One region of the Bradyrhizobium sp. WSM2254 genome, then DNA from elsewhere that is predicted to be linked to it. Evidence: riboswitches for the same ligand, from Rfam matches in the RefSeq annotation. Region 1 holds a riboswitch; the other holds the start of a gene.
What was found. A riboswitch is a leader RNA that binds a small molecule or an ion and turns the genes downstream of it on or off. The one in region 1 is predicted to bind S-adenosylmethionine.
Positions count from the first base shown of each region.

Region 2: linked by a shared signal. The riboswitch ahead of A3M7_RS0112725 (homoserine O-acetyltransferase) and the one ahead of A3M7_RS0101485 (O-succinylhomoserine sulfhydrylase) in region 1 are both predicted to bind S-adenosylmethionine.

Region 1 is NZ_AXAB01000001.1:328,573-332,015, forward strand. It holds gene A3M7_RS0101480 (SGNH/GDSL hydrolase family protein) at 1-187, shown strand, start outside; gene A3M7_RS0101485 (O-succinylhomoserine sulfhydrylase) at 309-1,496, opposite strand; SAM riboswitch at 1,571-1,650, opposite strand; gene A3M7_RS0101490 (2'-deoxycytidine 5'-triphosphate deaminase) at 1,731-2,867, shown strand; gene A3M7_RS0101495 (hypothetical protein) at 3,060-3,443, shown strand, end outside.
Region 2 is NZ_AXAB01000017.1:156,352-159,794, reverse strand. It holds gene hisC (histidinol-phosphate transaminase) at 1-521, opposite strand, end outside; gene A3M7_RS0112730 (chorismate mutase) at 554-1,402, opposite strand; SAM riboswitch at 1,606-1,685, shown strand; gene A3M7_RS0112725 (homoserine O-acetyltransferase) at 1,779-2,990, shown strand; gene metW (methionine biosynthesis protein MetW) at 2,996-3,443, shown strand, end outside.

The sequences.
Region 1 (3,443 bases):
GCGCGACTGGCACGAGAACCAATCGATCCCGGTCGAGAGCTTCGTCATCGCCGACGGCCTGCACATGAACGATTGGGGTTATGCCTGCTTCGCCCAGCTGCTCGGCGACGACATCATCCGCTCCGTCGGCCAGATCAAGCTCGGGGTCAACGTGCCCGGGGATGTGCGGGCGTACCGGCCGATGTAGTTCGGCTGCGTAGCCGTAGGGTGGGCAAAGGCGCGCTCTTCGCGCGCCGTGCCCACCATCTATCGTTAGCTCAATAGTGAATGGTGGGAACGCTTCGCTTTGCCCACCCTGCTCGCTCCCCTCACGCCTTCTCCAGCGCCGCCGTCAGATCCTCGATCAGATCGTCCGCATGCTCGAGCCCCGCGGAGAAGCGGATGAAGCCCTCGCTGATGCCGAGCGCGGCGCGGTCTTCCGGCTTCAGGCGCTGATGCGTCGTGGTCGCCGGATGCGTGACGAGGCTCTTGGCGTCGCCGAGATTGTTCGAGATCTTCGCGAGCTTGAGCTCGTTGAGCACGCGGAACGCGGCCGCCTTGCCGCCCTTGACCTCGAAGCCGACCAGCGTCGAGCCGCCGCGCATCTGCTTCTTCACCAGCGCCGCCTGCGGATGATCGGCGCGGCCGGGATAGATCAGCCGCGAGATTTTGGGATGGCTCGCCAGCACCTCGGCGACGCGGGCCGCGGTGTCGGTCTGCGCGCGCACGCGCACGGCCAGCGTCTCCAGGCCCTTGAGCAGAACCCAGGCGTTGAACGGCGAGATCGACGGCCCGGTCTGGCGCATGAAATTGTGGAGGTGCTCGGCGATGAAGGCTTCCGAGGACAGGATGATGCCGCCGAGGCAGCGGCCCTGGCCGTCGATGTGCTTGGTCGCGGAATAGACCACGACGTCGGCCCCTAACGCGAGCGGGCTCTGCCAGATCGGGGTTGCGAACACGTTGTCGACGACGAGCCGCGCGCCGCCCTTGTGCGCGATCTCGGCGATCCCGGGGATGTCGAGCACGTCGAGCGTCGGATTGGTCGGGCTCTCCAGGAAGAACGTCTTGGTGTTCGGTCGCAAGGCCCGCTGCCACTGGTCGAGATCGAGGCCGTCCACCAGCGTGGTCTCGATGCCGTAGCGCGGCAACAGGTCCTGGATGACGTAGAGGCACGAGCCGAACAGCGCGCGGGAGGCGACCACGTGGTCGCCGGCCTTCAGCGGCGCCAGGATCGCGGTCGTTACCGCGGCCATGCCGGTCGCGGCCGAACGCGCCGCCTCGGCGCCCTCGAGCTCGATCATGCGGCGCTCGAACATCGCGATGGTGGGGTTGGAGTAGCGCGAATAGATGAAGCCGGGATCCTCGCCCTTGAACCGCGCCTCGCACTCCTCGGCGCTGTTGTAGACGTAGCCTTGCGTCAGGAACAGCGCCTCCGACGTCTCGCCAAATTGCGAGCGCAGGGTGCCGGAATGGACCAGACGGGTTTCGGGGCGGTAAGCAGCAGGCGACTTCGACATAGGTACCTCCGACATGACCGTCTCGTCGAAAACGGTCACAAAAAAACCGGCCTGGATATATCCACGGGCCGGGATCACAGAGGTCCCCGGCCTGTTTAGCGACTTATTTAACGTGGCTGCAAGCCGGCCGGCTCAAATCACCACGGGATAAGTGATGCTCATATTCCGCAATGGCCTTTCCGTCAAGGCGTCCATCGGATAGCCGTAAAAGGCTAGTATTTCCCACATGTCCGGATGCGTTTGACCCCTGACGAGGACCCCCGGTTGAGTTTCACGATTGCCGCCGACGCCAATGGTATCCTGCCCGACCGCATGATCGCGGCGATGGCGGAGGGCGGCCTCATCCTGCCCGCCTACGACTTCGTCGAAAGCCAGATCCAGCCGGCGAGCCTCGATTTGCGTCTCGGCGACATCGCCTATCGCGTCCGCGCCAGCTTCCTGCCCGGTCCCGGCGCCACGGTGGCCGAGCGCATCGACGAGTTGAAGCTGCACGAGTTCAGCCTTGCCGACGGCGCGGTGCTCGAAACCAACTGCGTCTACATCGTGCCGCTGCTGGAAAGCCTCGCGCTGCCGCCGGAGATCGTCGCGGCCGCGAACCCGAAGAGCTCCACCGGCCGGCTCGACGTCTTCACCCGCGTGATCGCCGACGGCACCCGCCGCTTCGACATGATCGGCGCCGGATATCACGGCCCGCTCTATGCCGAGATCAGCCCGAAGACGTTTCCGGTGCTGGTGCGCGAAGGCTCGCGCCTCTCGCAGGTGCGCTTCCGCACCGGTGACGCCATCCTCAATGCCGACGAACTCGACGCGCTGCATGCGTCCGAGCGCCTCGTCGACATCGACGATGCCGATCTGTCCGGCGGCGTCGCCGTCTCCGTCGATCTGTCCGGCGAGAAGGCCAGCGGCTTCGTCGGTTATCGCGCCAAGCGCCACACCGGCGTCGTCGATGTCGATCGCCGCTCCGGCTATTCCGTCGAGGACTTCTGGGAGCCGATCTCGGCCCGTCCCGACGGCAGCCTGATCCTCGATCCCGGCGAGTTCTACATCCTCGCCTCGAAAGAGGCCGTGCAGGTGCCGCCCGACTTTGCCGCTGAGATGGTGCCGTTCGATCCGCTGGTCGGCGAATTCCGCGTGCACTATGCCGGCTTTTTCGATCCCGGCTTCGGCTATGCCGGCGCCGGCGGGCTGGGATCGCGCGCCGTGCTGGAGGTGCGCTCGCGCGAAGTGCCGTTCATCCTCGAGCACGGCCAGATCGTCGGCCGCCTCGTCTACGAGAAGATGCTGGCCCGCCCCGACGCGATGTACGGCCAGCGCATCGGCTCGAACTACCAGGCGCAGGGATTGAAGCTCTCGAAACATTTTCGGGTGTAGCCACATCCCCAACTGTCATGCCCCGGCTTGACCGGGGCATCCAGTACGCCGCGGCGTCTCGATTCAATCACAACGGCCTCTGGAATACTGGATCGCCCGGTCTTCGCCGGGCGATGACAGCGAATGTGTGGCGTGTTGCGCCGCCTCAGCCGCGATGACACACTCCCGCAAAACAACAAGCCGGGAGCGAACATGACCGCCGCAGCCGACTCCGCGCAGGACGCCCAATGGAAACGCTGGCGCGCGGTCGCCGATCTCTATCACGCCTATTTCACCGGCCTCATCCTGACCGTGGTCACGCGGCGCGGTACGGCGGATGCCGCGGAGTTCGTCTTCCGCGTGTTCCGTCGCCAGCAGCAGGAGCGTTTCCTGCCGGGGCTTGCGAAGCTCGGCCTTAGCCATCTGCCGCCGGCGGTCGCGGCTGCTCAATATCACTATCTCTCCAACTGGATCGGCGGCGTACATGTCGAATACATGTATGAGAGCGACGTTAAGGCCTGGATCCGCTATCCGCCGCCGCGCTGGATCTGGAAGGGCACCGCGATCTGCGGCGTGCCGGGCGAGGTTTCTCGCGCG
Region 2 (3,443 bases), on a different contig from region 1:
CGCTTGACCTCGTCGAACGGAATATAGGTGCCGGTCGGGTTGTTCGGATTGGCGAGCCACACCAGCTTCGTCTTCGGCGTCACAGCCTTGAGGATGGCATCGACGTCGCAGGTGAGGTTCTTCTCCTGTGCAATGACGTTCCTGGCGCCGACCGCCATGGTCGCGATCGGGTAGACCAGGAAGCCGTGCGTGGTCGAGATCGCCTCGTCGCCCTGGCCGAGATAGGTGTGGGCGAGCAGGTTGAGGATCTCGTCCGAGCCGGCGCCGCAGATGATGCGGTTGGGGTCGAGGCCGAAGCTGCGGCCGATGGCTTCGCGCAGCACCCGCGAGGTGCCTTCCGGATAGTCTTCCAGATGATCCGCCACGTTCTTAAAGGCCGCGATCGCCTTGGGCGAGGGACCGAACGGCGTCTCGTTGGCCGAGAGCTTGAACACCTTGCGGCCCGGCTCCGGCACCGGGCTCTTGCCGGGCGTGTAAGGCGCAATATCGAGAATGCCGGGGTTCGGCACGGGGCGGGACATCTTCAACTCCGGAATGGCAGGCGGCTCGTGACTTACGATTTCGACCCGGTCGGGGGCACCGTATAGCGCGTTGCGTGGCTGCCGACGAGGGCCGTGGAGCGCACCGAGGCCCCCGCCTCGATCAGGGCAGCCTTGATCTTGTCGATGCTGCTCGCGCTCGTGACCGAGACCAGCAGCGCCGCGCCGTCGAAGGCGGTATCGGGCACCGCCACGATGTCGGCGAGCGGCGACAGCGCCCGCGCGATCTCGGCATTCCACCCGGAGACGCGCACGCTGAAGGTCTCCACCTCCGTCACCAGGGCGCTGTCGGCGACGCGCGAGATCGCGAACACGGGCAGCGCGGCCGGATGGTCGGCGCGTTCGACGAAAGGCAGCCGCGCGATGATCTTCGGTGCGCCTTCGGCTTCCAGCTCCAGCCACCACGGGGTGCGGCTGGACGTCGCCGAGACCAGCGCCAGATCGCCCTTGGATTTCGCCACCGCCTCGACCGCCGCCTGCGCGCTGAAATGCGCGACGTAAGGCACGGTGAAGCCGAAATGGAATCGCACGGAATCGCGCATCGCGGGCTCGCTCACCGAGATGTCGGCATGCACCGCGAACGGTGCCTGCACGTACGTGAACGTCGCGATGATGACGCGCCAGATGCTCTCGACCGTGTCGAGCGGCAGGATGCCGCGATGGCGCTCCACGATCCGCCGCATCATGTCGGCCTCGCGCGCCGGCCGGAACGCCGAGCCGACCTCCTGGGTCTGCTTCACCTGGATCAGGCGGTCGATGATGTCGCCGCGCTGCATCAGGAGGCGATGCATGCCCTCGTCGATCGCGTCGATCTCCTTGCGCAATTCCTGCAACGATGGTGGCGCGGGCGGACGTTGAGACATATCTGGCAAGTGCTGTTGAGAGGCGTTCCAATGCGGGTCCATCAGGTCGGACCCGCTGCGGTCGGTGTCTTGATTAGGCAGTCGGAGCGGCGAAAGCAAAGAGAAATGCAAAGGGAAATTGGGCCTTTTCGGCTGACGCGACGGGGACGAATTTGGTCAATCCGGACCGTATCTTGACGAAAACCGTCCAAGCCGCTAGGTTTTGCCTGTTCCGTGGTCATTTGAGCCGGCCGGCTTGCAGCCACGTTAAAAAACTCGCTAAACAGGCCGGGGACGCTTTCGATCCCGGCCGAACCTATCGTTCAGGCCGGGTTTTTTATGGCCTGATGTCAGTCGCGATCGGAAGTCCGATCGCAAACGAGGTCGATGGTCAGAGATGGTTGGCGTCACGTCGATTCCCAGTCCCGCGATCAGTGCCGATGAACGGTCGCATGAGGTGGATCATCCGAGTTCGCTCGTCGCGCATTTCGGCGCCGATCAGCCGTTGTCGCTCGACTGCGGGGTCGATCTTTCGCCGTTCCGGATCGCCTACCAGACCTATGGCGAGCTCAACGCGGACCGCTCCAACGCGATCCTGATCTGCCATGCGCTGACCGGCGACCAGCATGTCGCCAATGTGCACCCCGTCACCGGCAAGCCCGGTTGGTGGGAAACATTGGTCGGTGCGGGCCGTCCGCTCGATCCGAGCCAATACTTCATCATCTGCGCCAATGTCATCGGTGGCTGCATGGGCTCGACCGGGCCGGCCTCGATCAATCCCGCGACCGGAAAGGTGTGGGGCCTGGATTTCCCGGTCATCACCATCCCCGACATGGTTCGCGCGCAGGCTATGCTGATCGACCGGCTGGGCATCGACACGCTGTTCGCGGTGGTCGGCGGCTCGATGGGCGGCATGCAAGTGCTGCAATGGACGGCGGCCTACCCCAAGCGCGTGTATTCCGCGCTGGCGATTGCCTGCTCGACGCGGCACTCGGCGCAGAACATCGCTTTCCACGAGCTCGGCCGCCAGGCTGTGATGGCCGATCCCGACTGGCACAATGGCGGCTATGCCGATCATGGCATCCATCCGCATCGTGGCCTTGCGGTTGCACGGATGGCTGCGCACATCACCTATCTCTCCGACGCCGCACTGCATCGCAAGTTCGGCCGGCGCATGCAGGATCGCGAACTGCCGACCTTCTCGTTCGACGCCGACTTCCAGGTCGAGTCCTATCTGCGCTACCAGGGCTCGTCCTTTGTCGAGCGCTTCGATGCCAACTCCTATCTCTATCTGACGCGCGCGATGGACTATTTCGACATCGCCGGCGACCATGGCGGCGTGCTGGCGAAGGCGTTCACCGGCATCAAGACGCGCTTCTGCGTGGTCTCCTTCACCAGCGACTGGCTGTTTCCGACCTCGGAATCGCGCGCGCTGGTGCATGCGCTGAATGCGTCGAGCGCGCGGGTGTCGTTTGCCGAGATCGAGACCGATCGCGGCCATGACGCCTTCCTGCTCGACGTGCCCGAATTCTTCGACATCGCCCGCGCCTTCCTGGAATCGGCAGGCAAGGCGCGCGGACTCAACGGCAAGAATAGCTCACAAGGGTAGTTAGGATGTCAGCGCAGGAAGTGCTGCCGCTGGGCGGCCTTGACTCGGAACGATCAGGTCATTTTCGCGCCGACCATCTGCTCGTCGCCGAAATGGTCAAGCCGGGCTCGAAGGTGCTCGATGTCGGCTGCGGCGACGGCGATCTGCTCCAGCTTCTGGAGACCCGCGGCATCGATGGCCGCGGCATCGAATTGTCGCGCGAGGGCGTCAACCGCTGCGTCGCCAAGGGCCTCGCAGTGGTGCAGGGCGACGCCGACACCGACCTCGTGAACTATCCCGATGATGCCTTCGACTACGTGATCCTGTCGCAGACGCTCCAGGCGACGCGGCAGCCGCGTGTGGTGCTGGAGAATCTGCTGCGCATCGGTCGCCGCGCCATCGTGTCGTTCCCGAACTTCGGCTTCTGGAAGATGCGGCTTCAGCTTCTGATCGGCGGTCACATGCCGCGCACCG